DNA from 3 places in the Pseudomonas sp. TE9122 genome. Region 1 is predicted to be linked to each of the others. Evidence: predicted binding sites of a transcription regulator. Region 1 holds the regulator's gene; each other region holds the start of a gene.
What was found. The regulator sigma-54, encoded in region 1, starts transcription at its own class of promoters, with help from an activator protein. The targets are predictions, from matches to a motif close to ANTGGCATNNANNTTGCTNT.

Region 1 (10,683 bases):
TCGTCGACATCACTCATACGAACTGCCGCCTCACTCATTGCGCTGGCTTCGCGGCGGCTTTGTCGGTTTCCTGCTTGGCCTTGGCCACTTCACCGGCCCAGCCATCGATGGTCTTGTCCAGATCGTTGCCATTGCGTTGCATGGCGTCGGCGAACTGGTCACGGAACAGCTTGCCGATGTTGATGCCGTTGATGATCACGTTGCGCAGCTTCCACTCGCCGCTGATCTTCTCAAGCGTGTACTGCACCGGATAGATCGCGCCATTGCTGCCCTTGACGGTCATGTTGACGCTGGTGCGGTCGCCCGATTCGTCTTTGGCCGGGTCAACCGTGATGCCCTGGTTGTTGTATTCCAGCAGAGCGTTGCCATAGAACTGGAACAGACCGCGCTTGAAGTTTTCCTGAAAGCGCTGCATCTGCTCAGGCGTGGCCTTGCGCGAATACTTCACGGTCATGATGCTTTTGGAGATGCCCTCGGCATCCACCACTGGCCCCACAATGTTGTTGAGCGCCGCATAGAAATCCTGCGGATCCTGCTTGTACTTCTCTTTGTTTGCCTGCAAGTCGGCAAGCATCCGGTTCGTGGTGTCCTGAATCAGGTCATGAGCCGATTGCCCCGGTGCAGCGTTAGCCATCAACGGCAGGGCCGCGAGCAACACCAACAGGCCACGTCGCAAGATAGAGATCATTCAAAAGCTCCTCATTTGGCGTCTTTGCTAACGGTATTGAGCAGGAATTTACCGATCAGGTCTTCCAGTACCAGTGACGACTGCGTGTCGTGGATGGTTCCACCGTCTTTCAACTGGGTGTCTTCACCGCCGACGCTGATACCGATGTATTTCTCGCCCAGCAGACCCGCGGTGAGGATAGATGCAGTCGAATCGACCGGCAGGTTGTCGACCTTTTTATCCACTTGCAGCGTGACCCGACCGGTGAAGCTGTCGCGATCCAGATCGATTGCGGTGACCTTGCCGATGGTCACACCGGCCATGGTCACTTTGGCTCTGACCGTCAGACCGGCGATATTGTCGAAATACGCATACAACTTGTAAGTGTCGGTGGACGAAGTCGGAGACAGGCCGCTGACGCGCAAGGCGAGCAGCAGCAAAGCCAGGATCCCTGCCAGCAGGAACAGGCCGACACCGATTTCCAGGGTGCGGTTTTGCATCAGAAATCTCCAAACATCAAAGCGGTCAGAATAAAGTCCAGACCGAGCACTGCCAGCGAGGCAAACACCACGGTCTTGGTGGTGGCACGACTGATTCCCTCGGAAGTGGGTTCACAGTCATAGCCTTGGAATACGGCGATCCAGGTCACGACAAAGGCGAAAACGACACTCTTGATCACGCCATTGAGCACATCACTGGTGAAGTTCACGCTGTTCTGCATGTTCGCCCAGTACGAGCCTTCATAAACGCCCAGCCAGTCGACTGCGACCCACGAACCGCCCCAGATGCCGACGACGCTGAAAATCATCGCCAGCACCGGCAGGGAAATGAAGCCGGCCCACAGGCGCGGGGCAATGATGTACTTGAGCGGATCGACACCGATCATTTCCAGGCTGGACAGCTGCTCGGTGGATTTCATGTTGCCGATCTCTGCGGTCAACGCCGAACCGGCCCGCCCGGCAAACAGCAACGCCGTGACCACCGGCCCCAGTTCACGCAGCAGCGTCAGGGCGACCATCTGCCCTACAGCCTGCTCTGAACCATAGCTGGAAAGAATGCTGAAGCCCTGCAGCGCGAGGACCATGCCGATGAAAATGCCGGAGACCACGATGATCACCAGCGACATGACGCCGACCGAATGCAGCTGCTTGACCAACAGGCCGAAACCACCGCTGATACCGCCACGGCCCAGCAGGGCGTGAAACAGAAACAGGGTCGCCCGACCAAACACCGCGACCGCGTCGATCGCCGATTCGCCGAACCGACGCACGCGTTCCATCAATGAAATTCTGCGCATCAACGCTTCCCCAGAAGATCTGCGCGGTAATCCGTCGCTGGAAAGTGATACGGCACCGGGCCATCGGGATCACCGGTCATGAACTGACGGATACGCGGGTCATCCGAATTCATCAGCTCATCCGGCGTGCCCTGCCCCAGCACCTGACCATCGCCCACGACATAGATGTAGTCGGCAATGCTCGCGGTTTCCGCCAGGTCGTGCGAGACCACGATGCTGGTGATTCCCAGTGCATCGTTGAGCAGGCGGATCAGGCGCACCAGCACGCCCATGGCGATCGGGTCTTGGCCCACGAAGGGCTCGTCGTACATGAGAATCTGCGGATCGAGGGCAATCGCCCGGGCCAGCGCCACGCGGCGCTTCATGCCGCCGGACAGTTCGTCCGGCATCAGGTCGATGGCGCCACGCAGCCCCACGGCCTGCAATTTCAGCAGGACGATGTCGCGAATCATGTCTTCCGGCAGTTGCGTGTGCACCCGCAGCGGAAAGGCCACGTTCTCGAACACATCGAGGTCGGTGAACAGCGCACCGCTCTGAAACAGCACGCCCATGTGCTTGCGCGCATCGAACAGATCACTGCGCGACAGCGTCGGCAGGTTCTGCCCGTTGACCCAGACTTCGCCGCCGGACGGCCGCAACTGCGCGCCCATCAGGCGCAGCAGCGTGGTCTTGCCGCAGCCGGAAGGCCCCATGATGCCGGTGACCTTGCCGCGCGGGATGCGGATATCGACGTTATTGAAAATGCTCCGCGCACCGCGCTTGAAGGAGACTCCCTTCAGCTCGACCGCGTAGGCGTTATCGGCACTCATCTAAACTCCTTGCGATGCAGCCTCTCACTGGGATGCCAGACTTTCCTCGGAAACACCTGCATCCCGGGCAGGCCGAACTGGCGGCGAACTATATCACTGCAAAGGCTGAGCGCCCAAGCGAGAACCCGGCCAAGATCGCCGACTGAAGAGGGCCTGAGCGACTTTCAGAGGGTTTTGGTAACCAGTAATGACAAAGCACGTCGAACTTGCGTGAGGCTTTGCCACATACCCGCTATAATCGCCGCCTTTTCATCGGCCCATACGATTCTGACATGAGCAAAACCCGCGACCTGATTCAATCGGCACAACGCACCATCCGCCTCGAAGTGGAAGCCGTCCAAGGCTTGATGGCCCATATCGACGCCGATTTCGTACGCGCTTGCGAGATGATTCTGGCCAGCAAGGGCCGTGTGGTCGTAGTCGGCATGGGCAAATCCGGGCACATCGGCAACAAGATCGCCGCCACCCTGGCCAGCACCGGCACTCCGGCGTTTTTTGTGCATCCGGCCGAAGCCAGCCACGGCGACATGGGCATGATCACCCGCGACGATGTGATTCTGGCCCTGTCGAACTCCGGCTCGACCAACGAAATCGTAACGCTGCTGCCATTGATCAAACGCCTGGGTATCCAGCTGATCAGCGTCACCGGCAATCCACAGTCGCCATTGGCGAAGGCTGCCGAGGTCAATCTCAATGTGCATGTCGAGCACGAAGCCTGCCCGCTGAATCTGGCACCGACCTCTTCGACCACGGCCGCGCTGGTCATGGGCGACGCCCTGGCCGTGGCCCTGCTGGAAGCGCGTGGTTTCACCGCTGAAGATTTCGCGTTCTCGCATCCGGGCGGTGCCCTTGGCCGTCGCCTGCTGCTGAAAGTCGAAAACGTCATGCACGCCGGACAGGAGCTGCCGCAGGTACAACGCGGTACCCTGCTCAAGGACGCGCTGATGGAAATGACCCGCAAGGGTCTGGGCATGACCGCTATTATTGAGGCCGATGGCAAGCTCGCCGGGATCTTCACCGACGGTGATTTGCGCCGCACGCTGGATCGCGCCATCGACATCCGCAGCGCCACCATCGACCAGGTGATGACTGCACACGGCAAGACCGCCCGGCCCGACATGCTCGCCGCCGAAGCCCTGAAAATCATGGAAGACCATCGAATCAACGCCCTGGTAGTCGTCGACGAGGAGGATCGCCCGATCGGCGCCTTCAACCTCTCCGATCTGCTGCGCGCAGGAGTCATGTAATGAGCAACGATCTGCTGCAACGCGGCAAAGCGATCAAACTGGCAGTGTTCGACGTCGACGGGGTGCTCACCGACGGGCGCCTGTACTTCCTCGAAGACGGCAGCGAGTTCAAGACCTTCAACACGCTCGACGGCCAGGGCATCAAGATGTTGATGAATGCCGGCGTGCAGACGGCGATCATCAGTGGTCGCAAGACCCCGGTGGTCGAGCGCCGCGCGAAAAACCTCGGCATCCCGCATCTGTTTCAGGGGCGCGAGGACAAACTGGTGGTACTCGACGGTCTGCTCGCGCAACTGGGCCTAAGCTATGAAGAAGTCGCCTATCTCGGTGACGATCTGCCAGACTTGCCGGTGATCCGCCGTGTAGGGCTGGGCATGGCGGTGGCCAACGCTGCCGATTTCGTCCGCGAACACGCCCACGGCGTTACCCGCGCCCGTGGCGGCGAAGGTGCCGCCCGCGAATTCTGCGAATTGATCCTGCGCGCCCAGGGCCGCCTCGAAGCGGCCAACGCCGCGTACCTGTGAGCCTGACCATGTTTAGCAAAAAGTTTCGCAATTTCCTGCTGTTCGGCTGCATCGCGGCGATTTTCGCTGCGGTGGGCTACTGGAACATCAGCCCTGAGCGCTTCCTCGACAAGCCGCCGGTCTCGGCCGCCGAGAATCCGATCGACTGGTACGCGACCAACACGCACACCATTCAGTACCTGCCCGACGGCAAGGTGCAGTACGAGATGACCTCCGACAAGGCCGAGCACGTCAAGGCCACCGATGTCACTCTGGTAACCAAGCCTGACTTGAACATGTATCGCGGCACCGACTTCCCGTGGCACGTGACCAGCGAGCGCGGCGAAGTTAATTCGGGCGGCACCGAAGTTGAATTGATCGATTCGGTCCGCGTACAGCGCACCGACGAGAAAAAGCGCGGCACCCTGATCACCAGCACCCGCATGACCGTGTTCCCGCAGCAAGAATATGCGCAGACCGCGCAACCCGTTAGAATCGAGGGCGCTGGCGGCGTATCGACTGGCGTCGGAATGAAAGCGTACCTGAAGGACAGCAGGATACACCTGCAATCGAACGTAAGAGGACAGTATGAGGCTCGTTAAAACCCTCCCTATTTTGCTCAGTCTGGGCGCAGCACTGGGAAGCGCGAGCGCCTGGTCCCTGCCGAACGATCAGCAGCAGCCTATCCGCATTCAGGCCGACGACGCCCAACTGGACGACAAGAATGGCATCGCCACCTATAAAGGTGACGTGATCATTACCCAGGGCTCGATGATCGTTAAAGGCAACACCGTGACCATGACGCGCGCGCCCAATGGCGACATCGACGTGGTGACCTCGGTAGGCAACCTGGCTTACTTCGAGCAGTTGCAGACCCAGGGCGACGCCAACCCGGTCAAGGGCTACGGCGTGACGATTCAATACCACGCCCAGCAGAACCGGGTGGTGCTGATCGACAAGGCCAAGGTTATCGACAAGGATAACAACGTCACCCAGGGCGAAAAAATCGTCTACGACACCGTGAAGAAGCTGGCCAGCGCCGGTCGCGCCACGGGCAGCAAGGTCACCGAATCGCGTCCGCGCATCGACATGGTGATCCAGCCGAAGAAGAAAACCGAAGAGAAATCCCAGTAATGGCAACTCTGAAAGCTCAGCACCTGGCCAAGGCCTATAAAAGCCGCCAGGTCGTGCGTGACGTCAGCCTGTCGATCGACAGCGGGCAGATCGTCGGCTTGCTCGGTCCGAACGGCGCCGGCAAGACTACGTGCTTCTACATGATCGTTGGCCTGGTGCAGGCAGATCAGGGCCGTGTGCTGATCGATGATCTGGACGTCAGCCACCAGCCGATGCACGGCCGCGCCAAGGCCGGTATCGGCTATCTGCCGCAAGAAGCGTCGATCTTCCGTAAACTGTCGGTCGCCGACAACATCATGGCGATCCTCGAGACCCGCCCGGAGCTGGACAAGGCCGGTCGTCGCAAGGAGCTGGAAAGCCTGCTGCAGGAATTCCACATCAGCCACATCCGCGACAACCTCGGCATGAGCCTGTCCGGCGGTGAGCGTCGCCGGGTGGAAATCGCTCGCGCCCTGGCCACTGCACCCAAGTTCATCCTGCTCGACGAACCGTTCGCCGGTGTCGACCCGATCTCGGTCGGCGACATCAAGCAGATCATCCATCACCTCAAGGCCAAGGGCATCGGTGTGCTGATCACCGACCACAACGTGCGTGAGACGCTGGATATCTGCGAAACCGCTTACATCGTCAACGACGGTCAACTGATCGCTGAAGGCGATGCCGAGACCATCCTGGCCAACGATCTGGTCAAGGAAGTGTATCTGGGTCACGAGTTCCGCCTGTAAGCGCGACAGCGCTGTATCGATTCAAGGCGCATTTATCCGCTTTAATTGTTACAGCGCTCTAGGCAAACACTTCAGTTTCAGGCATATAATTTGCTTAAGTTTGGCGCTTCGGCGCCCTGTAGTGGATGGCGCAAAGCGCCGGCGAATAAGGTGTTAAGCCCCTGCCATGAAACCATCGCTAGTCTTGAGAATGGGCCAGCAGCTGACGATGACACCGCAGCTGCAACAGGCCATCCGCCTGCTCCAATTGTCGACCCTGGACCTGCAACAGGAGATCCAGGAGGCTCTGGAATCCAATCCGATGCTCGAGCGCCAGGAAGAAGGCGACGACTTCGACAACGCCGATCCGCTGGCCGACAACGCCGAACAGAAGCCCGCCGAAATCCAGGAACCCTCCTACCAGGAAACCGCCCCGACGGTGGATAACCTCGAGGATGGCGATTGGAACGAGCGCATCCCCAACGAACTGCCAGTGGATACTGCCTGGGAAGACGTCTACCAGACCAGCGCCAGCAGCCTGCCCAGCAGCGATGACGATGAGTGGGATTTCACCACTCGCACGTCGGCCGGCGAGAGCCTGCAGAGTCATCTGCTCTGGCAACTGAACCTGGCACCGATGTCCGACACCGATCGCCTGATCGCCGTGACCCTGATCGACTGCATCAACAATCAGGGCTATCTGGACGAAACACTCGAAGAAATTCTTGAAGCGTTCGACCCTGAACTGGACATCGAGCTCGACGAAATCGAAGCCGTCCTGCATCGCATCCAGCAATTCGAGCCCGCCGGTATCGGCGCCCGCAACCTCAGCGAATGCCTGCTGCTGCAATTGCGCCAGCTGCCCGCGAAGACGCCGTGGCTGACCGAGGCCAAGCGTCTGGTCGCCGATTACATCGACCTGCTCGGCAGCCGCGATTACAGCCAGTTGATGCGGCGCATGAAGCTCAAGGAAGACGAGCTGCGCCAGGTCATCGAACTGGTGCAGAGCCTCAATCCGCGTCCCGGCTCACAGATCGAGTCGACCGAAGCCGAATACGTCATTCCCGACGTGATCGTGCGCAAGGACAACGAGCGCTGGCTGGTCGAGCTGAACCAGGAATCGGTGCCTCGCCTGCGCGTCAACGCCCAGTACGCCGGTTTCGTGAAGCGTGCCGACACCAGCGCCGACAACACTTTCATGCGCAACCAGTTGCAGGAGGCCCGCTGGTTCATCAAGAGCCTGCAGAGCCGCAACGAAACCCTGATGAAAGTGGCCACGCAGATCGTCGAACATCAGCGCGGCTTCCTCGAATACGGCGACGAAGCAATGAAGCCGTTGGTATTGCATGACATCGCCGAAGCGGTCGGCATGCACGAATCGACGATTTCCCGGGTGACCACACAAAAATTCATGCATACCCCGCGCGGTATTTATGAGCTGAAATACTTTTTCTCCAGCCACGTCAGCACCTCCGAAGGCGGCGAATGCTCGTCCACGGCGATCCGCGCGATCATCAAGAAACTGGTCGCTGCGGAAAATCAGAAAAAGCCGTTGAGTGACAGCAAGATCGCTGGTTTACTGGAGGCACAAGGCATTCAGGTGGCTCGCCGCACCGTCGCCAAGTACCGCGAATCCCTCGGAATCGCGCCTTCGAGCGAACGCAAGCGGTTGATGTAAGCCACGTTACAGCGTTCCAGTGGCAGGCTTTTCGGCCTGCCGCTTTATGCACTGGCAACGAAGGAGAAGCTGTATGCAAGTCAACATCAGTGGACACCAACTGGAAGTGACCCAACCTCTGCGTTCCTACATCGAGGAAAAACTCCAGCGACTGGAGCGACATTTCGACAAGATCACCAACGTGCAGGTCACGATGTGCGTCGAAAAGCTGAAACAGAAGATCGAAGCCACCTTGCATATTCCCGGCAGTGAAGTGGTCGCAAACGCAGAAGATACCGACATGTACGCTGCGATCGACTCACTTACCGACAAGCTGGATCGCCAACTCAAAAAGCATAAGGAAAAGACCCAGAGCCTCCTCCAGGGCGCGACCGGTCGTTAACACCCCTATCCATGATCCGACTTGAAACCATCCTGACCCCCGGCCGTTCCCAAGTGAACGCGCCGGGCGGCAGCAAGAAAAAAGCCCTCGAACAGATTGCCAACCTGATCCACCGCGAAGTGCCGGATCTGGCGATGCAGGATGTCTTCGAGGCGCTGATCGCCCGTGAAAAACTCGGCTCCACCGGTTTTGGCAACGGCATCGCCATTCCCCACTGCCGCCTCAAGGGCTGCGCGGGGCCAGTGAGCGCCCTGCTGCACCTCGAAGCCCCGATCGATTTCGACGCCATCGACGGCGCTCCGGTGGACCTGTTGTTCGTATTGCTGGTCCCGGAAGCCGCAACCGACGCGCATCTGGAGTTGTTGCGCCAGATCGCCAGCATGCTCGACCGCAAGGAAGTGCGCGACAAGCTACGCAGCGCTCCGAGCAATGAAGCCTTGTACCAGGTCGTACTGGACGAGCAGAACGGGCACTAATCATGCGTTTGATCATTGTCAGTGGCCGTTCGGGCTCGGGTAAAAGTACCGCCCTGAATGTCCTTGAGGACAACGGCTACTACTGCATCGACAATCTGCCGGCCGGTTTGCTGCCGGAACTGGCCGAGCGGGCGCTGATTCACACGGAACTGGCGCAGCCGCTGGTCGCCGTGTCGATCGATGCGCGCAACCTGCCCAGCCATCTGTCACGTTTCCCTGAATTGCTCGAAGACGTGCGTGCCAAGCATATCAAGTGCGATGTGCTGTACCTGGACGCCGATGAAGAAACCCTGCTCAAGCGTTTTTCCGAGACCCGTCGTCGTCACCCGCTGAGCAACGCCAATCGCTCACTGGCCGAGGCGATTCACGACGAAACCGCCCTGCTCGGTCCGATCGCCGATCTGGCCGACCTGAAGATCAACACCACCAGTCTGAATCTGTATCAACTACGCGACACCATCAAGTTGCGCCTGTTGAATCAACCGGAGCCCGGTACGGCGTTTCTGGTCGAGTCGTTCGGCTTCAAGCGCGGCATGCCGGTCGACGCCGACCTGGTGTTCGACGTGCGCTGCCTGCCCAATCCGTACTGGAAACCGGAGCTGCGCGCTCAGTCGGGCCTCGATGCCCCAGTGGCCGAGTACCTGGCGCAGCAGCCGGATGTCGAAGAAATGTATCAGGACATCTACGCCTACCTGAACAAGTGGCTGCCACGCTTCGCCGCCAGCAACCGCGCCTACGTCACCATTGCCATTGGCTGCACCGGCGGGCATCACCGCTCCGTCTACCTGACCGAACGACTGGGTCAGGCCCTGCAGAAAACCCTGAAGAACGTCCAGGTTCGCCACCGCGACCTCACCTAAAGGATTTACACCGCGATGCCTGCTCGTGAAATCGAAATCATCAATAAGCTGGGCCTGCATGCCCGGGCATCGGCCAAATTTGTCGGCGTGGCGGGTCAGTATCCAGACTGCACGATCCGAGTGGGACGCACACCTGAAACGACTGTCGACGGCAAGAGCATCATGGCAATGATGATGCTCGCGGCGGGTAAAGGCACCAAGATCCATTTGAGCACCGAAGGCGAACAGGCTCAGGAAGCCATGGACGCATTGGTCGATCTGATCGAAAGGTATTTCGACGAAGGTGAATAATCCTCGAGGCGGGGACACTGTTCCTCGCCTCCATTCACCCCAACGCCGTATCCATCACCATCATCAGACAAAACCCGATCAGAAGGCCCAGACTGGCCAGCTTGTCATGCCCATGACGGCGCGATTCCGGGATCACTTCGTGGGTCACCACCAGCAACATCGCCCCCGCCGCCAGTGCCAGCCCCAACGGCAACAGCACCTGAGCCAGACTCACGAGCCACGCACACAGCAGCGCAAATACCGGTTCGACCAGCCCCGACGCCGCGCCGATCAGAAACGCTCTGACCCGCGACATTCCCGCCCCGGCCAGCACCAGAGCAATCACCAGTCCTTCCGGCACATCCTGCAACGCAATGCCCATCGCCAGACTGTCGGCGTCCGCCATCCCGCCTCCGGCAGATACGCCAACCGCCATGCCTTCCGGAATGTTGTGCGCGATGATGGCGAACACGAACAGCCAGATTCGCGGTGGAATCACCGGATGCTCCAACGTGCCGACGAGCATCTCCGGCGAGGCACCGCAAATGCGCCGATCCACCAGATACAGACCGAACGCACCGAGCAGGATGCCAAAGCAGATCAGGCCACTGGCGGCCCACGGCGTCAGGCCAAGGCTCTCAGCTGCAGCTATGCCC
Region 2 (10,683 bases), 650 kb from region 1:
CGGCGGGTCTTACTCTTCGCTGTCGGCTTTGCGGCTGTCAGCGGCTTCTTGCGGCTCGGGCTTTTCAGCACCGGCGTGTTGCGGGGTCGTCTGCTCAGGTACGTGCAGGCTTGGGAAGGGGAGATTGGGAATCTCGTGCATGGGTGCGCTCCTCGCTAAGTCTGTTGATAGATCAGGTGCTCCGCGCTTTACAAAGCCTGCGCAGGATACAGCAGGAAAAATGACAATCAGACTTTTAATTCAAATTAATGCGACAGATGGCCGCAGGGAGGGGAGGCGACCACAAAAACCAAATGTGGGAGTGGGCTTTCGTGGCGAGGGGATTTATCCCCGATGGGCTGCGAAGCGGCCCCAGACCCTGCATTTGATCGTTCCCACGCTCCGCGTGGGAATGCAGCCGGGGACGCTCTGCGTCCCAAAGCGGACGCAGAGCGTCCGAAGAGGCATTCCCACGCGGAGCGTGGGAACGAGCATAGTGGGCTATTTACAGGCGTCGGCGATGGCGTCCGCGAGTAATGCGAGGCGGGTGGCGTCGATGCCGGCGACGTTCGCGCGGCCGGAGCTGACCATGTACACGCTGTGCCGCTCGCGCAGGGTTTTCACCTGTTCCGGCGACAGGCCGGTGTAGGAGAACATCCCGCGTTGCACACCGATGTGCGCGAAACGCTCGCGCAAACCGTGCGGTTCCAGCGCCTCGACCAAGCCGCTGCGCAACTGCGCGATTCGCAAGCGCATCGCTTCCACTTCATCGGCCCAGCGCGCTTTCAGCTCTGGGTCGGCGAGGATGGTCGCGACCACCGCCGCGCCGTGATCCGGCGGCGTCGACCACAGATTGCGGGCGATATTGGCCAGTTGGCTGCGGATGTCGATGAGCTTGTCAGCGCTGGTCGCGCAGACGATCAGCGCACCGGTACGGTCGCGATACAGGCCGAAGTTCTTCGAGCAGGAACTGGTGATCAACAGCTCCGGGAGCTGTGTCGCGAACAGCCGAGTCGACCAGGCGTCCTGATCGAGGCCATCGCCAAAACCCTGATAAGCGAAGTCGATCAGCGGCAGCAGATCGCGGCTGCGCACCACTTCAAGCACGCGCTTCCAGTCGTCATGGCTCAGGTCGAAACCGGTCGGGTTGTGGCAGCACGCATGCAGCAGCACCACGTCGCCCTTCGGCACTTCCCTGAGCACGGCGAGCATCGCTTCGACGTCGAGGCGATTGTCACTGCCGACGTACGGGTAGTGGCTGACCTTGACCTTGGCGGCGGCGAAAATGGTTTCGTGGATCGGCCAGGTCGGGTTGCTCAACCACACGCCTTTGCCCGGCAGGCACTGCGCGATGAAGTCGGCGGCCAGGCGCAGGGCGCCGGTGCCACCCGGGGTCTGGGTGGCGCCGGCGCGTTGTTCGGTGATCAGTTGCGAGTCGGCACCGAGTACCAGCTCATTGATGACCTTGCCGAACAGCGGATTGCCGTGGCCACCGATGTAAGTCTTGGTGTCCTGACTTTCGACCAGTCGCGCTTCGGCGATTTTCACCGCTTCCGGGATCGGCGTCAGGCCCTGGGCATCCTTGTAGACGCCAACGCCGAGGTCGAACTTGCGCGGGTTGGCATCCTGCGCATAGGCCTCCATCAAACCGAGAATCGGGTCGCCGGGGACCCGGCCGATGGCGTCGAAGTGCATCACTTGCGTCCTTCTGCGGTCTTCGCTACTTCGTCAGTGCGCGCGGCCATGATGAAGTCGTTGCGGTGCAGGCCTTTGATCGAGTGGCTCCACCAGGTCACGGTGACTTTGCCCCACTCGGTCAGCAGGCCCGGGTGGTGACCTTCGGCCTCGGAGATCTCGCCCACGGCGTTGGTGAACGCCAGTGCGTGCTTGAAGTTCTTGAACAGGAAAACTTTTTCCAGCTGCATGATGCCGTCGCGTACTTCGATGTTCCAGTCAGGGATCTGCTTGATCAGGATCGGCAGTTCTTCGTCGCTGACTTGTGGCGCATCGGCGCGGCAGGCTTCGCAGTGGGCTTGGTTCAAAGTCGACATGGTGGATTCCTGAAAACGAGTGTGTTTTTTATTAAAGCGCGTGTGCCGCCAATGCCGTCACGCTAAAGCAAAGTGGCGGCCACGGACAGACGCAATTGTCAGCAAAGGTCGCGGTTCAGGCGGCTTTGGGTTTCGGCGGAAATTTCGGCGCGTGCAAGCCCAGCTGCATGCCCTGACGGACCATGGCCATGATGTCTTCATGGGCCACATCGAACAGGCGCTTGAGATTGGGCAGGACGAAGTACAGCGGTTGCAGGATGTCGATGCGATACGGCGTGCGCATGGCTTCCAGCGGATCGAAGAGCTGATGCTCGGGCTCGTCCGACAGGCAGTAAACGGTTTCTTTCGGCGAAGACAGAATCCCGCCGCCGTAGATGCGCTTGCCGTGCGGGGTGTCGACCAGACCGAATTCGATGGTCATCCAGTACAACCGGGCCAGATACACGCGCTCTTCCTTGGTCGCCTGCAGGCCGAGCTTGCCATAGGTGTGGGTGAATTCAGCGAAGTAGGGGTTGGTCAGTAGCGGGCAGTGGCCGAAGATCTCGTGAAAGATGTCCGGCTCTTGCAGATAGTCGAGTTCTTCGCGGGTACGTATGAAGGTGGCGACGGGGAATTGCTTGCTGGCAAGCAACTCGAAAAACGTCTGGAAAGGAATCAGCGCCGGCACCCGGGCAACCTGCCAGCCGGTGGTCTCGCCGAGGACTTTGTTGATCTCGGCCAGTTGCGGGATGCGGTCGTGGGGCAGACCGAGTTTTTCGATACCGTCCAGATATTCCTGGCACGCACGACCTTCAATCACCTTCAACTGGCGAGTGATCAGCGTGTTCCACACCGCATGTTCTTCGGCGGGGTAGTCGATAAAACCTTGCGCATCGGGCTCGCGAGCCACGTATTGCGTCTGCTTCATGCTGCTCTCCTGCTAGGAAATTCGTTTTTGTTATGTCCAGCGATGGCTAAAGGAATACCCGAGAGTGACAGGGCGTGCAGCATGTTGACCGGTGTGTGCGTAGGAAAATTCTGCTTGTTTCGTAAAGTTATCGTTACGCCTTGTCGGGTAATGCGCATTTACGGTGATTGGCGGGTTTGAAAAGGGTCGGGGCTGTCACATAATCTTGACAACTATCTGCGTGCCTCGACAGAAACATCTGCCCCGGGCGCGCCACAAAACCCTGTGGGAGCGAGTCTGCTCGCGAAAGCGGTCTGTCTGACACATCGATACTGGATGTGCTGGCGCCTTCGCGAGCAGGCTCGCTCCCAAAAGGACATGTGTTTACCTCTCAAACCTGTCGGGCCTTTTTCTATGCGCATCAAAGTCCACTGCCAGAATCGCATCGGCATCCTGCGTGACATCCTCAATCTGCTGGTGGCGTACGGGATCAACGTCGCACGCGGCGAGGTGGGTGGTGAGCATGGCAATGCGATCTACCTGCACTGCCCGAACCTGATCAACATCCAGTTCCAGGCGTTGCGCCCCAAGTTCGAGGCAATCGGTGGGGTGTTCGGGGTTAAGCGCGTCGGGCTGATGCCCAGCGAACGCCGGCACATGGAATTGAACGCACTGCTCGGCGCGCTGGAATTTCCGGTGCTGTCGATCGACATGGGCGGTTCGATCGTTGCGGCCAATCGCGCGGCGGCGCAGTTGCTCGGGGTGCGCGTCGATGAGGTGCCGGGGATTCCGCTGTCGCGCTACGCCGAGGATTTCGATTTGCCGGAATTGGTGCGCGCCAACAAATCGCGAATCAACGGCATGCGGGTCAAGGTCAAGGGCGACATCTTTCTCGCTGACATCGCGCCGCTGCAATCGGAACACGACGACAGCGAGGCCATGGCCGGCGCCGTGCTGACGCTGCACCGCGCCGATCGGGTCGGCGAGCGAATCTACAATGTGCGCAAGCAAGAGCTGCGCGGGTTCGACAGCATCTTTCAAAGCTCGAAAGTCATGGCCGCTGTGGTCCGCGAAGCGCGGCGCATGGCGCCGCTGGATGCGCCGCTATTAATAGAAGGCGAAACCGGCACTGGCAAGGAATTGCTGGCGCGCGCCTGCCACCTCGCCAGCCCGCGCGGACAGTCACCGTTGATGGCGCTCAACTGCGCCGGACTGCCGGAGTCGATGGCCGAGACCGAGTTGTTCGGCTACGGCCCCGGCGCCTTCGAAGGCGCTCGCGCTGAGGGCAAGCTTGGCCTGCTCGAATTGACCGCTGGCGGCACGCTGTTTCTCGATGGCGTCGGCGAGATGAGCCCGCGTTTGCAGGTCAAATTGCTGCGCTTTCTTCAGGACGGTTGCTTCCGTCGCGTCGGCAGTGATGAAGAGGTGTATCTGGACGTGCGGGTGATCTGCGCGACGCAGGTGGACTTGTCCGAATTGTGCGCGCGCGGCGAGTTTCGCCAGGATCTCTATCACCGCTTGAACGTACTGTCGCTGCACATCCCGCCGCTGCGCGAGTGCCTCGACGGTCTGACGCCGCTGGTTGAACACTTTCTCGACCAGGCCAGTCGGCAGATCGGCTGTCCGCTGCCGAAACTGGCCCCGGCGGCGATGGATCGCCTCAGCCATTACCACTGGCCGGGCAATGTGCGGCAACTGGAGAACGTGCTGTTCCAGGCGGTTTCCCTGTGCGACGGCGGCACGGTCAAGGCCGAACATATTCGCCTGCCGGATTACGGCGTGCGTCAGCCGCTTGGCGATTTTTCCCTCGACGGCAGTCTGGACGAGATCGTCGGGCGTTTCGAAAAAGCGGTGCTGGAACGCTTGTATTCCGAGCATCCAAGCAGTCGGCAGTTGGGCAAGCGGCTCGGTGTTTCGCACACCACCATTGCCAACAAGCTGCGTGAGTATGAGGTTGGCAAAACCTCCGAAAGCTAAATAGAGCCTTTGTGGCGAGGGGATTTATCCCCGATGGGCGGCGAAGCCGCCCCGCTTTTTCTTCCCGGCGACCTCATTTGCAGGCTTGGCGACTGCTGCGCAGCCGAACGGGGATAAATCCCCTCGCCACAGGATCGCCATCCCCGCCGAACTCAGGATTGCCACTAACCGGCATGACACCGCCGGTTTTTCGTCTTCGATCCATTTCAGATTCCCCCTCCGATCCCCTCAAGTCCCCTGTTTGCCGGGCCTTCGCCCGCCAATAAAAAGTTGGTCTGCAAATTGCTTATGGCTGAGCAGTACAGCGGTGGGCGGCAAACGTCCGGCATGCAGAGGAAACACTGTGGACAAGTACCTTTATGTGGCAATGACCGGCGCCAGCCAGAACGCACTGGCGCAGCGGGCGCATGCCAACAACCTGGCGAACATTTCCACCAACGGCTTTCAGCGCGACCTCGAGCAGGCGCGTTCGATGCCGGTATTCGGCGACAGCTTTCCGGCGCGCGCGTTTGCCATGAGCGAACGTCCCGCCACCGACTTCACGCCGGGCTCACTGGTGCAGACCGGACGTGAACTCGACGTCGCGGTATCCGGCAACGGTTTCATCGCCGTGCAAAACCCCAGCGGCGGCGAAAGCTACGTGCGTACCGGCAGCCTCAACATCGACGCCCTCGGCGTACTGCGCGCCGGCAACGGCATGCCGGTGATCGGTAATGGCGGCCCGATCGCTGTGCCGCCCGAGCAGCAGGTGGAAGTCGGCGAAGACGGCACCATCAGCATTCGCGCAATGGGCGAAGGCCCCCGCGTCATGGCCGAAGTCGACCGGATCAAGCTGGTCAACCCGGACATCAAGAACATGAACAAAGGCCTCGACGGTTCGATTTACACCAAGGACGGCCAGCCGGCGCAAGCCGACGCCAACGTCAAACTGGTCTCGGGTTTCCTTGAGTCGAGCAACGTCAATGCCGTGGAAGAAATGACTTCGGTGCTGGCCCTGGCCAAGCAATTCGAGTTGCACGTCAAGATGATGAACACCGCCAAAGACGACGACCAGGCCATGGCTCGGGTCTTGCAGATCAGCTAATTATCAGAACGTCGCGCCGTAAAACAGGCGCACGAGGAGAATCGAATGCTTCCGGCTCTATGGGTTGCCAAAACCGGTCTGTCCGCCCAGGACACCAACCTGACCACCATTTCCAACAACCTGGCGAACGTTTCGACCACGGGTTTCAAACGTGACCGTGCCGAGTTCCAGGACTTGCTCTATCAGATCAAGCGTCAGCCAGGCGCTCAGTCGACCCAGGACAGCGAACTGCCGTCGGGTCTGCAAGTGGGTACCGGTGTGCGCATTGTCGGCACCCAGAAAAACTTCACCGCCGGCAGCCTGCAAACCACCGAGCAGCCGCTGGACATGGCCATCGACGGTCGCGGTTTCTTCCAGATCCTGCAGCCGGACGGCACCACGTCCTACACCCGTGACGGTACTTTCCACCTCGACTCCAATGGCCAGATCGTCAACGCCAGCGGTTTCGCGCTGGAACCGGCGATCATCATCCCGAACGATGCGCAGACCTTCACTGTCGGCCGTGACGGCACCGTGTCGATCACCATCGCCGGCAACCCGGCCTCGCAAGTGATCGGCAACCTGCAGACCGCCGACTTCATCAACCCGGCCGGTCTGCAAGCAGTGGGCAACAACCTGTTCCTGGAAACCGCTGCTTCCGGCGCGCCACAGATCGGCACCCCGGGCCTGAACGGTTTCGGTACCACGCTGCAGAACACCCTGGAAACCTCGAACGTCAGCACCGTTGAAGAGATGGTCAACATGATCACCACTCAACGCGCCTACGAGATGAACTCCAAGGTGATCTCCACCGCCGACCAGATGCTCTCGTTCGTAACGCAGAATCTGTAATCCAGTCTTTGGGGCGGCCTGAGGTCGCCAGCAACACCGTGAGGTAGGGTCATGAAGCGCTTTGTATCTGTTCTGGCATTGAGTGGGGTCGTCTCGCTCGCGGGCTGCGTCGCCCCGACGCCCAAGCCCAATGACCCTTACTACGCCCCGGTGTTGCCGCGCACACCGTTGCCGGCGGCGGCCAATAACGGCTCGATCTATCAGGCCGGCTTCGAGCAGAACCTGTACAGCGACCGCAAGGCGTTCCGGGTCGGTGACATCATCACCATCACCCTGAACGAGCGCACCCAGGCGAGCAAGAACGCCAACTCGCAGATGGACAAGAACAGCGATAACTCGATCGGTCTGACCTCGTTGTTCGGCTCCAGCCTGACCACCAACAACCCGATTGGTGGCGGTGACCTGAGCCTGAACGCTGGCTACAGCGCCGACCGTTCGACCAAGGGCGACGCCAAGTCGGGACAGAGCAACAGCCTGACCGGTTCGATCACCGTGACCGTGGCCGACGTGCTGCCCAACGGCATCATCGCCGTGCGTGGCGAGAAGTGGCTGACGCTCAACACTGGTGACGAACTGGTGCGCATCGCCGGTATGGTCCGCGCTGATGACATCGCGACCGACAACACCGTGTCGTCGACCCGTGTCGCCGATGCGCGCATCACCTACTCGGGTACCGGCGCGTTTGCCGATACGAGTCAGCCAGGCTGGTTCGACCGTTTCTTCCTCAGCCCGCTGTTCCCTTTCTAGGTGGCGACTTTGAATTTCAAGAGCCTTATGGTGGCCGCGTTGTTGATGTCTGCGGCGTTCACCGCACACGCCGAGCGGCTGAAAGACATCGCCAGCATTTCCGGCGTGCGCTCCAACCAGTTGATCGGTTACGGCCTGGTGGTCGGGCTTAACGGCACCGGTGACCAGACGACGCAGACTCCGTTCACCCTGCAGACCTTCAACAACATGCTCTCGCAGTTCGGCATCAAGGTGCCGCCGGGATCGGGCAACGTGCAGTTGAAGAACGTTGCGGCGGTGTCGGTGAGTGCCGATCTGCCAGCGTTTGCCAAGCCAGGTCAGCAGGTCGACATCACCGTGTCCTCGATCGGTAACTCCAAGAGCCTGCGCGGCGGCACCTTGCTGCTGACGCCGCTCAAGGGTATCGACGGCAACGTCTATGCGATCGCTCAGGGCAACCTCGTGGTTGGCGGTTTCGACGCTGAAGGCCGCGATGGTTCGAAGATCACCGTCAACGTTCCGTCGGCCGGTCGCATCCCTGGCGGTGCGTCGGTGGAGCGTGCGGTGCCGAGCGGTTTCAACCAGGGCAACAGCCTGACGCTGAACCTCAACCGCTCCGACTTCACCACCGCCAAGCGCATCGTCGACAAGGTCAACGACATGCTCGGCCCTGGCGTCGCACAAGCCATCGACGGCGGATCGGTGCGGGTCACTGCGCCACTGGATCCGAGCCAGCGCGTCGACTACCTGTCGATCCTGGAAAACCTCGAAATCGATCCGGGGCAGGCGGTGGCGAAAGTCATCATCAACTCGCGCACCGGCACCATCGTCATCGGCCAGAACGTGAAAGTGTCGCCAGCCGCCGTGACCCACGGCAGCCTGACCGTGACCATCACCGAAGACCCGATCGTCAGCCAGCCTGGCCCGCTGTCCAACGGCCAGACTGCCGTGGTGCCGCGCTCGCGGGTGAATGCCGAACAGGAAGCCAAACCGATGTTCAAGTTCGGCCCGGGCACCACCCTCGACGAGATCGTCCGTGCGGTGAACCAGGTCGGCGCAGCACCGGGTGACCTGATGGCGATTCTCGAAGCTCTGAAGCAGGCCGGCGCATTGCAAGCCGACCTGATCGTGATCTGAGGCCAGCCACCATGGATATGCGCAAAAGCGGTCTGGTCAGCAGCAGCGATTCGGGTTCCTACTCCGACCTCAATCGTCTGAACCAGCTCAAGGTCGGCGACAAGAACAGCGACGAAAACATGCGCAAGGTTGCGCAGGAATTCGAGTCGCTGTTCCTCGGCGAAATGCTCAAGTCGATGCGCTCGGCCACCGAAGCGCTTGGTCAGGACAACCCGCTGAACACGCCGGCGGCCAAGCAGTATCAGGAAATGTACGACCAGCAACTGGCGGTTTCCATGTCCCGCGAGGGCGGTGGTATCGGTCTGGCCGATGTGCTGATCCGGCAGATGTCGAAGAACAAACCGATGGCGCCGGGCGAGGCTGCAGCCGCGTCCGCCGCCAAGCAGCAGGAAGCGCTGGCCAAGGCCGCCGCCGTACCGACGCCGATTGCCGCCGGCACCGTCGCCACCGGTCCGCTGTCCCGCGTCAACGGCGAGCGTCCGTTGTGGGCATCGCGCTCGGTGCATGCGCCGAACAACACCGATATTTCCCATCGCAACGACATGGCGCTGATCAACCAGCGGCGTCTGGCGCTGCCGCCGAAACTGGCCGATCGCTTGCTCGCCGGTCTGGTGCCGTCGGCACCGAGCGCGGCCACTGCCAGCACTGCGGCGGCAGCGACCAACGCCTTGCCGCAACGGGCCACGACTACCGCCGTCACAGGCTCCGGCGCGTTGTACAACGGTGACTGGCTGGCCCGTGCTGAAGAGCAGAAAGCCGCTGGCGGGCAGATGCAGGTCTACGGCCGCGCCATGGCGCAGATTCCGCTGGCACCGGCGAAGAAGGCCTTCAGTTCCGCCGACGAATTCGTCAACACCATGTTGCCGATGGCCAAGGAAGCCGCTGACCGCATCGGCGTCGATCCGCGTTATCTGGTGGCGCAAGCGGCACTGGAAACCGGCTGGGGCAAATCGGTCATGCGCGCCCAGGATGGCAGCAGCAGCCACAACCTGTTCGGCATCAAGGCGAGCAGCAACTGGAAGGGCGATTCGGCCCGCGCGATCACCAGCGAGTTCCGCAATGGCGCGATGGTCAAGGAGACGGCCGAGTTCCGTTCCTATGCCTCGTACAAGGACAGCTTCCACGATCTGGTGACGTTGCTGCAGAGCAACAATCGCTATCAAGAAGTGCTGAAGTCGGCCGATAACCCAGAACAGTTTGTACGCGAGTTGCAGAAGGCCGGTTACGCCACCGACCCGAACTACGCGACGAAGATTTCGCAAATTGCCAAGCAGATGAACAGTTTTGAAAACTACGCTGCGGCGGGTGTCTCCACCACGCCTTTATAAGGCACCAGGTAATAAGGTCTGAACCATGAGTTTGCTCAATATCGGGATGTCGGGACTGTCGGCCAGCCAGTCCTCTCTGGCTACGACAGGCAACAACATTGCCAACGTCGACACCGCCGGTTATTCACGTCAGCAAACCGTGCAGGGCACCAAGTCCTCGCAGCAGTACGGCAGCGTTTTCATCGGCACGGGCACGACCCTGGCCGACGTGCGCCGGGTGTACAACTCGTATCTGGAATCGCAGCTGCACACCGCGACGTCGCTGGACAGCGAATCGGCTGCCTTCCTCAAGCAGGCGACGCCGCTGGACGCGATGCTGTCGGACACCAACACTGGCCTGACCGGTGTACTGCAGAAATTCTTCACCTCGATGCAGGGCGTATCGACGTCGGCCACCGATGACACTTCGCGTCAGTCGGTGCTGACCGGCGCGCAGGCGCTGACCAGCCGTTTCAATACCCTGGCCAAGCAGCTCAACGATCAGAACACCACGATCAACGGCAGCCTCGGCGACATGACTGCCCAGGTGAACAAGCTCGCCACGGCGATCGCCAATCTCAATCAGAAGATCGGCGAAATCTCCACCAGCGGCGGGGCGCCGAACGACCTGCTCGACAGCCGTAACGAAGCCGTGCGTCAGCTCTCCGAGCTGACCGGTGCCCAGGTCGTCGAGCGCGGCACCAG
Region 3 (10,683 bases), 3.4 Mb from region 1:
AGCAACGCCTGGATGCGCGCCAGCAACAAGCGCGGACGCACCGGTTTGCACACATAGTCGTCGGCACCGAGGTCGAGGCCGTGGATCTGATCAGCGTCGTCGGTGCGCGCGGTGAGCATCAGGATCGGCCCGTCGTACTGGCTGCGCACCTTGCGGCAGATGCTCAGGCCATCTTCGCCGGGCAGCATCAGATCGAGGATCACCAGATCCGGCTGCTCCTTGATGATCCGCGCCGCCGCCAGCGCACCGTTGCCTTCGATCTCCACGCGCAGGCCATTGGCTTGCAGGTAATCGCGGGTGAGCTCGGCCAGTCGCTGGTCATCCTCGACGATCAATACCTGCCAGGTTTGTTGCTCCACCGGTGACCTCTGCTTGCTGTTTTTATTAAAAGAAGAAAGACAATCGCCTGACACGGACAAAACCTGTGGGAGCGAGCCTGCTCGCGAAAGCGTCTGTTGCTTCAACCTGAATGCTCAGTGGTCAACCGATTCGCGAGCAGGCTCGCTCCCACAATCCTGCGTGTATCTCCCGATCATCTGTCATGTTTCAGGAGGATAAAAATGCCCGTGCACCCAGCGATTGTATAAACGCCGATCACCCGGAAAACAAGTCGGTAAATGCGTTCGGACAAGGCGGAATTCTGTGATAGGGTTCGCGCCCTTAAAAAACCGCTGAAGCGTTTTTCCAGGCAAAAAAACAGTGACAAACGGTCTGGCTCAGCAGGTTCGCGGCCTACACGCGTTTTCCCTGTTTCTTACACAAATTACGCACAGGCTTATCCACAGGTAGTACGTTGCAATCCCCCCCTGAAACGCATTATCTTGTAGCACGGCGAAAACGGAGACCCTACATATAGGGTTTTCACCTAAAACGCCCAACCACATTTCAGACCTGAAACTCAAGTGCTTTATGGCCGGTTTCCGGTAGAACAAGCGAGTTTTTTCAAGCCCAAACCGCACTGGCGGATGGCACCGTTTTATTTGGTCCGAAACGGACAAAACGGTATGGGTGTTGCAGTCATGACTGCCACCCGCGAAGGAATCCGGTGGCGAGCTTCGGCTCGTAACCAAAACTTCGGCAAGGATGCGGCGTTGCAGCCTTTTTCCTACTGTTCCGAAGTTTGTAATGCCGACGCCCGTCGGTTGCAGTGCTTCGGTACAGAACGGTGAGCACCATGACGGTGCCAAACAAACATAGAGAATGTGGAGACCACCCCCCATGCAAACCGACACAACTCGCGAGAACCCGCAGGGCACCTTGCCGCAGGCCGCCGATTCGACTTCGGATCTGGCAGCCACCGCGCCTGGCCAGCTGCGCGTGATCAAGCGTAATGGCACTGTCGTTCCTTACACCGATGACAAGATCACCGTCGCTATCACCAAAGCGTTCCTCGCAGTTGAAGGCGGCACCGCTGCCGCCTCGTCGCGAATCCACGACACCGTTGCGCGCCTGACCGAACAGGTCACCGCGACCTTCAAGCGTCGCATGCCATCGGGCGGCACCATCCACATCGAAGAAATCCAGGACCAGGTCGAACTGGCCCTGATGCGTGCCGGCGAGCAGAAAGTCGCTCGCGACTACGTGATCTACCGTGACGGCCGTTCGAAAGAACGCGCTGCCCACGCCCCGGCCGAAGCTGCGGTCAACGCTCACCCGTCGATCCGCATCACCCGCGCCGACGGCAGCCTCGCGCCACTGGACATGGGCCGCCTGAACACCATCGTCACCGAAGCGTGCGAAGGTCTGGAAGAAGTCGACGGCGACCTGATCCAGCGCGAAACCCTGAAGAACCTGTACGACGGCGTGGCCCTGACCGACGTCAACACCGCCCTGGTGATGACCGCCCGTACTCTGGTCGAGCGCGAGCCGAACTACTCGTTCGTCACCGCCCGCCTGCTGATGGACACCCTGCGTGCCGAAGGCCTGAACTTCCTCGAAGTCGCCGAAAGTGCCACCCATCACGAAATGGCCGACCTGTACGCCAAGGCACTGCCGGCCTACATCGCCAAAGGTATCGAGTTCGAACTGCTGAACCCTGTGCTGGCCACCTTCGACCTGGAAAAACTGGGCAAGGCGATCAACCACGAGCGCGATCAGCAATTCACCTACCTGGGCCTGCAGACCCTGTACGACCGCTACTTCATCCACAAGGATGGCGTGCGTTTCGAACTGCCGCAGATCTTCTTCATGCGCGTGGCCATGGGCCTTGCGATCGAAGAGAAGCAGAAAGAAGACCGTGCGATCGAGTTCTACAACCTGCTGTCCTCGTTCGACTATATGGCTTCGACCCCGACCCTGTTCAACGCCGGTACCCTGCGTCCACAGCTGTCGAGCTGCTACCTGACCACCGTGCCGGATGACCTGTCGGGCATCTATCACGCGATCCACGACAACGCCATGCTGTCGAAATTTGCCGGCGGTCTGGGCAACGACTGGACGCCGGTGCGTGCGCTGGGTTCGTACATCAAGGGCACCAACGGCAAGTCGCAAGGCGTTGTGCCGTTCCTCAAAGTAGTGAACGACACCGCTGTGGCCGTGAACCAGGGTGGCAAGCGCAAAGGCGCTGTGTGTGCCTACCTGGAAACCTGGCACATGGACATCGAAGAGTTCATCGAGCTGCGCAAGAACACCGGTGACGATCGTCGTCGTACCCACGACATGAACACCGCCAACTGGATCCCTGACCTGTTCATGAAGCGTGTCTTCGATGACGGCAAGTGGACCCTGTTCTCGCCATCCGAAGTACCGGACCTGCACGACCTGACCGGTAAAGCCTTCGAAGAGCGCTACGAATACTACGAAGCGCTGACCGAGTACCCGGGCAAGGTCAAGCTGTTCAAGACCATCCAGGCCAAAGACCTGTGGCGCAAGATGCTGTCCATGCTGTTCGAAACCGGCCACCCATGGCTGACTTTCAAGGACCCGTGCAACCTGCGCAGCCCGCAGCAGCATGTCGGCGTGGTCCACAGCTCGAACCTGTGCACCGAGATCACCTTGAACACCAACAAGGACGAAATCGCCGTTTGCAACCTGGGCTCGATCAACCTGCCGAACCACATCGTCGACGGCAAGCTCGATACCGCCAAACTGCAACGCACCGTGAACACCGCCGTGCGCATGCTCGATAACGTGATCGACATCAACTACTACTCGGTGCCGCAAGCGAAGAACTCCAACTTCCGCCACCGTCCGGTCGGTCTGGGCATCATGGGCTTCCAGGACGCTCTGTACCTGCAGCACATCGCCTACGGCTCCGACGCGGCCGTCGAGTTCGCCGACAAGTCGATGGAAGCGGTCAGCTACTACGCGATCCAGGCTTCCTGCGACCTGGCCGACGAGCGCGGCGCCTACGAGACGTTCAACGGTTCGCTGTGGTCCAAGGGCATCCTGCCGCTGGATTCGCAACAGATCCTGATCGAACAGCGCGGCGAGAAGTACATCGACGTCGACCTGAAGGAAACCCTCGACTGGGCACCGGTTCGCGCCCGTGTACAGAAAGGCATCCGTAACTCGAACATCATGGCCATCGCACCGACCGCGACCATCGCCAACATCACTGGCGTTTCGCAGTCGATCGAACCGACCTACCAGAACCTGTACGTGAAATCGAACCTGTCGGGCGAATTCACCGTGATCAACCCGTACCTGGTTCGCGACCTGAAGGCTCGCGGTCTGTGGGACTCGGTGATGATCAACGACCTGAAGTACTACGACGGTTCGGTGCAGCAGATCGAGCGCATTCCGCAAGAACTCAAAGAGCTCTATGCGACCGCGTTCGAAGTGGACACCAAGTGGATCGTTGACGCCGCCAGCCGTCGTCAGAAGTGGATCGACCAGGCCCAGTCGCTGAACCTGTACATCGCCGGCGCATCGGGCAAGAAGCTCGACGTGACCTACCGCATGGCCTGGTACCGTGGTCTGAAAACCACTTACTACCTCCGTGCCCTGGCCGCGACCAGCACCGAGAAGTCGACCATCAACACCGGTAAGCTGAACGCTGTTTCCAGCGGCGGCAACCACGGCGACGATTCGGTCCTGGCCGCTCCGGCAGGTCCGGCGCCAGTGCCAAAGGCCTGCGCGATCGACGAGCCGGATTGCGAAGCTTGCCAATAAGCTGAGCTGAGATCAGGCGTTGCGAGACGCCTGGGATCTCGAGACAAAAGAAAACCCCCGACAGACTTCAGGTTTGTTGGGGGTTTTGTTTTTTGGCGGCCTTGGCGGCCTCTGGGCCGACCAGGCTCTTGGGGTTTTGGGTGAATATCCGTTTTCTCGGTGCTGCGGCTGGCGGTTTCGCTCTTACAGCGAGTCACCTTTTTCAGACGCCAAAAAGGTAACCCAAAAGGCTTTGCCCCGGCGTACGGCCCGCTCGCTGGAGCTCGGGGTACCTTCGTTACGGGACCGTTCCGGGCGCAGCGGCTCCGGTTGGCTTCGCTGCACCTACACTCGCTGTGTACGACTGCGTCGTACGGTCGCTGCGCTCCCACCCCCGGATCGATCCCGTAACGAAGCCTGCCGAAGGGGCAAAAGATCAAAAGCCGGATCAAAAGCCAGAGCAAAAGCAAAAGCAAAAGCAAAAGCAAAAGCCAGATCAAAGATCGCAGCCTTCGGCAGCTCCTACAGTTGGATTGGGTACCACTTCAAGAACAGGTCGGCTGACATGCCGCCTTCGCGAGCAAGCTCGCTCCCACAAAAAGGCAAAAGCAGCGCAGCTGCCCGCGGCGAAGCCGCCCCACTCAACAATGAGCGCAAGCTCGAGTGCTCTTGATCTTGATCCACCGGCGACGTCGGAAGGCTGAGCGGAGGGATTGATCCGGGCGTGGGAGCGCAGCGACCGTCTGGCGCAGCCAGACACAGCGGAAGGAGGTGCAGCGAAGCAAACCGGAGCCGCTGCGACCGGATCGATCCCGCAGCGAAGGAACCCGAGCCTGCGAGGGCCGAACGCAGGAGCTAGCGTTTTTTGCTTACTTTTTTAGGCGCTTGTAAAAAAGTAAGTCGCCGTCAGGCGAAACCGCCAGCAGCCGCTACCGAAGCAACGGATATTCACCCAAAACCCAACAGCCTGGTCGGCCCAAAGGCCGCCACGACCAAAAAAAAGCCCCTCAAAACCGAGGGGCCCAAAAAACCAGTCAGAAACCCGAATCAGGTCATCTGAATAATGGTCTGCATAATCGTGCTCTGAGTCGAAATAGTCTTGGCGTTCGCCTGATAGTTGCTCTGACCCTTGATCAGATCAACCAGCTCATTGGTCAGGTTAACGTTCGACTCTTCCAGCGAGTTGGACACCACCTCACCCAACGTACCGGTCTTCGGCGCGTCATAGCCCGGAATACCCGAAGCGAAAGTCTCTTTCCAGCTGGTGCCACCGACAGCCTGCAAGCCCTGTTCGTTGGTGAAGCTGGCCAGTGCAACCTGACCAATCGCCTTGCTCTGGTTGTTGCTGAAGTTGGCAAACAGCGTACCGGTGCCGTCGATGGTCAGGTTGGTGATCTGGCCAGTGGCGTAACCATCCTGAGTCGGGATCGTACGCGAGGTATCAGCGTTGTACTGAGTGGTGTTGGCCATCGAGATGGTCACGCCATTCGGGTTCGCTGCCGCGCCGTTAGGCGTAAACACGCCATTGGTCACAGTGCCCGGCACCCAGCCAGTCATCTTCAGATCGCTGCTGATGATCGGGTTGGCTGGATCCGCCGGGTTAGGCGTGCTCACCTGAACCAGCTTGCCGGAGCTGTCGAACGACAATGTCGAGGCAACCGGCGCAGTGGTCACAGGGTTGCTGCCGGTAGCGTCCGGGTTACGGCCATCGACCAGGGTGTAAACCTTCCAGGTGTTCCCGCCAGTCTTGACCATGTACTGGTCCATGACGTGGGCGTTGCCCTGGGTGTCATAGATCGGTGTGCTGAAGGACTTGGTGTAAGTCTCAGGCTTCGACGGATCGAACTTGACGGCGCTGGCGCCGGTATCAACGATCACTGGCGAAGACGAATTGAGGTTGATGCTCGAGGTCACCGAAGAAGACGACTTCGGCGCCAGGTTCGAGGTGTCGATCTTCAGATCGGTCAACACGCCGTTGATGATCTTGCCGTTGGCATCCACACCGTAACCCTGCAGACGCGAGGTGTAGTCGGTGTTGGTGATGTAACCGGCGTTGTCGACCTTGAACGTACCGGCACGGGTGTACGAGATCGAGCCGTTGTTGCTCATGGTGAAGAAACCGGAACCGTTGATGCCCATGTCCAGCACGTTGCCAGTGTTGTTGATGTCACCCTGGGTGAACTGCTGGGAAACGTTGGCCAGGCGCACGCCGTTGCCGATCACTTTGCTGCCGCTGCCCAGACGAGTCGACGAATAGACGTCTTCGAATTCTGCGCGCGAGGATTTGAAACCGGCGGTGGCGACGTTGGCGATGTTGTTGCCGGTGACGTCGAGTTGTTTGTTGGCGGCATAGAGACCGCTAAGGCCGATGTTAAAAGACATGTTCCACTCCTTCGTGCCGGGTTAGTCGGCTCTATATACCAATGGTTTGTACTTTGGACAGGGCAACGGTGCCCTTGCCGGCCAGGTTGAGCATCAGCTCGCCACCGGTCTGGCTGATCGTCACGCTGTTGACGGTCGCCGGCAGGTAGGTCGCCAGGTCGGTCGCGGTGCCGTTGATCGGTGCGTTGGCCTTGAACGTGTAAGTGCCGACCGGAACCACGGTGCCGGCGGTGTCCTTGCCGTCCCAAGTGAAGCTGGCATCGCCGGCAGCGCGGCTGCCCAGGTCGATGGTGCGCACGGTTTTGCCGTCCTTGTCGGTGATCGTCACGGTGCCGCCGGCAATCGACGAAGGCACGGTGACCGAACCGGTCAGGCCTTTGCTCGGGTCATCGAGCTGGGCGGTGTTGGTCTGCACGATCACGTTGCGACCGACCAGCGACGACGCTTGCAACGCCTGCGACGAGTTGTAGTTGCCGGCCAGGCCACTGACAGTGGAGTTCAGCGTGGTGATGCCTTCAAGGCTGCTGAACTGCGCCAACTGCGCGACGAAGGCGCTGTTGTCCTGCGGGTCGAGCGGGTTCTGGTTTTTCAGCTGGGTGACCAGCAATTGCAGGAATGCATCCTTGCCCAGCGCCTGGCCGCCGGTGGCACTGTTGGTCGCCGAAGCGATGCCGCCCGACGTCGTGCTGCTGGCCTTCTTCGACGAGTTGGCCAGGATGTCGTTCATGCTCAGGCTGCTGGTGGTATCCGTAACGCTCATGGCAGTCGCCCCTTATTACTGACCGAGGGTCAGTACCTTCTGCATCATGGTTTTGGCGGTGTTCATCATTTCCGCGTTGGTCTGGAACGAGCGGCTCGCGGAAATCATGTCAGCCATTTCTTCCACCACGTTGACGTTCGGGTAGTAGACGTAGCCCTTGGCGTCGGCGGCCGGATGGTTCGGCTCGTAACGCGCTTCGAGGTTGCTCTGATCTTCAACGACGCCAAGCACCTGCACGCCCTGCCCGGCCGCATCCTGGTTCTGGAACAGCGAATTGCTGCCGCCGGCCTGGCCGCCCTGAAACATGGTGGCGAACACCGGATGACGGGCGCGGTAGGTCTGGTCGATGCTCGACGAAACGGTTTCGGCGTTGGCGATGTTCGACGCCACGGTGTTCAGACGCGTGGTCTGCGCGCTCATGCCGCTGCCGGCAATGTTGAAAACGCTGGACAGGGACATGGATTATTCTCCGCGCAGGGCTGACACCAGCCCTTTGAATTTGCTGTTGAGCAAGGTGAAGCTGGCCTGGAAGCCGACGGCGTTTTCCGCGTAGTTCGACTGTTCCAGTTGAGCGTCGACGGTGTTCTGGTCGATCGAAGGCTGCATCGGCGTGCGATACATCAGCGACTCGTCGCCGTTGCCCAGCCCTTCAGCCTCGATGTGCCGGCTGTTGGTCATGTTCAGGGCAAAGTGGCCGCCGGTCTTGGTCTTCTCGGTCTGTGCTTCGAGCACTTTGGAGAAATCCAGATCCCGCGCTTTGTAGTTCGGGGTGTCGGCGTTGGCGATGTTGTTGGCCAGCACTTCGGCACGCTGGGCGCGGAAGCCCAATGCCTTTTCGTGAATGCCCAGCGCTTTGTCGAAGCTGATGCTCATGTCGGGAACCTTCAGGTGACCGGTTTTTCGTACTTGAGCTTTAGCAAGCGCCGTGCCAAATGATCAAAGCCCCGTATTCCGGGGCTTTGCGCCTGACAGGCAAAGCGGCAATGCCAGAAAAGCGGCAACCGGTTACCGCCGGATGCCGCTTTTCTGCCGCTTGCCGTCGTTGCCAGGTCAGCGCAGATCCCTGTGGGAGCGAGCCTGCTCGCGAAGGCGGCGTGTCAGGCGCCAACTGTCTTATGGACAGACCGCTTTCGCGAGCAGGCTCGCTCCCACAGGGGATTCGTGGAAAATAATTCGGGCATAAAAAAAGGAGGCCTTTGCGGGCCTCCCGTTTTTGTATCAGCGCAAACCGCTTATTTCGCCTTGTAGATAATCCCCGGGCTGCACTGAACCATCTGGTAATGATCCGGCAATCCGTTCAGCGCTTCCGAAGCGCCAAGGAACAGATACCCGCCCGGCTTCAACGTGCTGTGAATGCGCAACAGGATGTCCTTCTTCACTTCGGCAGAGAAGTAGATCAGTACGTTGCGGCAGAACACGATGTCGAACTTGCCCAGCGCCGCGTAGCTGTCGAGCAGGTTGAACGAGCGGAATTCCACCCGGCTCTTGATCGGCGCCTTGACCACCCAGCGCCCCGGCCCTTTCGGGTCGAAGTAGCGTTGCAGGCGTTCCGGCGACAGACCGCGACCGATCGCCAGGCTGTCGTACTCGCCGGTCTTGCAGTTGTTGAGCATCAGGCCCGACAGATCAGTGGCAACGATCTGCACGCCCATCTTCAACTGACCCAGGTTGCTACGCTCGAACTCGTCGATCGACATCGACAGCGAGTACGGTTCCTGTCCCGACGAGCAGGCCGCCGACCAGATCCGCAGACGCTGGTTGGGGCTGGCCTTGATCGCTTCCGGCAGTACCTTGTTCTTCAAGACTTCAAACGGATAGGTGTCGCGAAACCACAGAGTTTCGTTGGTCGTCATGGCATCGACCACCTGCTCGCGCAAACCGCTGCGCGGCTGGGTCTGGATGCGCTGTACCAGCTCACCCAGGGACTTGATGCCTTGCTGCTCCATCAGTTTGTTGAGACGGCTCGAGACCAGATACTGCTTGTTTTCACCGAGCAGAATGCCACAGGCTTTTTCCAGGAAGACCCGGAACTGTTCGAAATCCAAATTACCCGTAGACAATGATGCCGCCTCTTAAATCGTGTTGACCGCCAGGGGCAGAAGGCCCCTAGCTGATATCTGCTGCTTTGATCCGGTCGACTACCCGGGATGCGAGGTCATCAGGACGGAATTTGGCCAGGAAGTCATCAGCACCGACTTTCTTCACCATCGCCTGATTGAATACCCCCGACAACGAAGTATGCAGGATGATATGGAGCTTTTGCATGCGTGCGTCGCCGCGGATTTCCGCCGTCAGGGTGTACCCGTCCATCTCCGGCATCTCGATGTCGGAAATCATCATCAGGAACTCTTCTTCCGGCTTCTTGCCCTCGTCGACCAGCTTGCGCAGGTAATCCAGCGCCTGCTTGCCGTCGTTCAGCGCCACCACTTCGACACCGATGGTCTGCAGACAACGCGTGACCTGCTTGCGCGCCACCGACGAGTCATCGACCGTCAGCACCCGCAGCGACAATGCCTTGGTCTGCGTCTCGACATCGACCACGCCCACCGAAATCGCTTCCGGCGTCGGCGCCACTTCGGCCAGCACCTTCTCGACGTCGATGATTTCGACCAACTGGTTGTCGACCCGGGTCACAGCGGTCAGGTAGTGATCGCGACCGGTGCCCTTGGGTGGCGGATGGATCTCTTCCCAGTTCATGTTGACGATGCGCTCCACCGAGCGGACCAGGAAACCCTGGGTCTTGGTGTTGTACTCCGTGATGATCACGAACGGACTGTTCTTGTCTTTCAACGCACCGGAGCCCGTTGCCATTGCCAGATCCAGGATCGGAATGGTCGCTCCCCGTATATTCGCTACCCCGCACACGACAGGACTGGATTTGGGCATCAACGTCAGGGACGGGCATTGCAACACTTCCCGTACCTTGAACACGTTGATCCCATAGAGCTGCGGCCCGTCGAGACGGAACAACAGCAGCTCGAGGCGATTCTGCCCTACCAGTTGCGTGCGCTGGTTCACCGAATCCATTACACCAGCCATGCCCAGACTCCTACACCAACGCCAAGTGTTGTTGCGACGCACATTCATTGCTAAACGGCACGGCGCTTGCTTTTTAACTCGTATGAACGCTCAAACGACATTTTCCCGACGCCTGACATCTTCCCTTCGCAAAGGGCTTTGCGCGGTGTCCGCCGTTTGCTGCTTGCTTGCTGGCAGTCCTGCCCATGCAGATGCGGTTACCTTGCCTGATATGCTTATCGGCGTGACTCAGGGCTTTCTTGAATTCACCGTAGAAGACTATTTGGCTTCCAGTCAAACCGAAGGCCGCTACGAAATCGAAGTCAACCAGCTCGACCCGCGCATGCGCATGCCCATGTGCGACAAGGAATTGACAGCCACGCTGGAGAGCCCGGCACGCCCGCTGGGCCGCGTCACGGTGAAGGTTCGCT

Region 2: a site for sigma-54 is predicted at 5,163-5,182, ahead of ACZ9BE_RS04940 (flagellar basal body rod protein FlgF). Genes of this name have one in related genera too.
Region 3: a site for sigma-54 is predicted at 8,148-8,167, ahead of flgB (flagellar basal body rod protein FlgB). Genes of this name have one in related genera too.

What each region holds. Positions count from the first base shown of each region.
Region 1 covers NZ_JBWBQI010000001.1:469,761-480,443, reverse strand. Annotated here, with positions in the region: gene ACZ9BE_RS02040 (STAS domain-containing protein) at 1-38, opposite strand, end outside; gene ACZ9BE_RS02035 (MlaC/ttg2D family ABC transporter substrate-binding protein) at 35-688, opposite strand; gene mlaD (outer membrane lipid asymmetry maintenance protein MlaD) at 700-1,167, opposite strand; gene mlaE (lipid asymmetry maintenance ABC transporter permease subunit MlaE) at 1,167-1,964, opposite strand; gene ACZ9BE_RS02020 (ATP-binding cassette domain-containing protein) at 1,964-2,773, opposite strand; gene ACZ9BE_RS02015 (KpsF/GutQ family sugar-phosphate isomerase) at 3,046-4,020, shown strand; gene ACZ9BE_RS02010 (KdsC family phosphatase) at 4,020-4,544, shown strand; gene lptC (LPS export ABC transporter periplasmic protein LptC) at 4,553-5,125, shown strand; gene lptA (lipopolysaccharide transport periplasmic protein LptA) at 5,112-5,657, shown strand; gene lptB (LPS export ABC transporter ATP-binding protein) at 5,657-6,382, shown strand; gene ACZ9BE_RS01990 (RNA polymerase factor sigma-54) at 6,549-8,039, shown strand; gene hpf (ribosome hibernation-promoting factor, HPF/YfiA family) at 8,113-8,421, shown strand; gene ptsN (PTS IIA-like nitrogen regulatory protein PtsN) at 8,433-8,897, shown strand; gene rapZ (RNase adapter RapZ) at 8,900-9,757, shown strand; gene ACZ9BE_RS01970 (HPr family phosphocarrier protein) at 9,773-10,048, shown strand; gene ACZ9BE_RS01965 (ZIP family metal transporter) at 10,083-10,683, opposite strand, start outside.
Region 2 covers NZ_JBWBQI010000001.1:1,115,044-1,125,726, forward strand. Annotated here, with positions in the region: gene ACZ9BE_RS04915 (hypothetical protein) at 10-141, opposite strand; gene ACZ9BE_RS04920 (amino acid aminotransferase) at 481-1,674, opposite strand; gene ACZ9BE_RS04925 (4a-hydroxytetrahydrobiopterin dehydratase) at 1,674-2,030, opposite strand; gene phhA (phenylalanine 4-monooxygenase) at 2,146-2,937, opposite strand; gene ACZ9BE_RS04935 (sigma-54-dependent phenylalanine hydroxylase transcriptional regulator PhhR) at 3,331-4,893, shown strand; gene ACZ9BE_RS04940 (flagellar basal body rod protein FlgF) at 5,237-5,977, shown strand; gene flgG (flagellar basal-body rod protein FlgG) at 6,023-6,808, shown strand; gene flgH (flagellar basal body L-ring protein FlgH) at 6,860-7,555, shown strand; gene ACZ9BE_RS04955 (flagellar basal body P-ring protein FlgI) at 7,583-8,671, shown strand; gene flgJ (flagellar assembly peptidoglycan hydrolase FlgJ) at 8,683-9,999, shown strand; gene flgK (flagellar hook-associated protein FlgK) at 10,025-10,683, shown strand, end outside.
Region 3 covers NZ_JBWBQI010000001.1:3,837,484-3,848,166, forward strand. Annotated here, with positions in the region: gene ACZ9BE_RS17270 (response regulator) at 1-359, opposite strand, end outside; gene ACZ9BE_RS17275 (ribonucleoside-diphosphate reductase subunit alpha) at 1,219-4,113, shown strand; gene flgE (flagellar hook protein FlgE) at 5,140-6,474, opposite strand; gene flgD (flagellar hook assembly protein FlgD) at 6,506-7,234, opposite strand; gene flgC (flagellar basal body rod protein FlgC) at 7,250-7,693, opposite strand; gene flgB (flagellar basal body rod protein FlgB) at 7,697-8,107, opposite strand; gene cheR (protein-glutamate O-methyltransferase CheR) at 8,467-9,294, opposite strand; gene ACZ9BE_RS17305 (chemotaxis protein CheV) at 9,341-10,273, opposite strand; gene flgA (flagellar basal body P-ring formation chaperone FlgA) at 10,356-10,683, shown strand, end outside.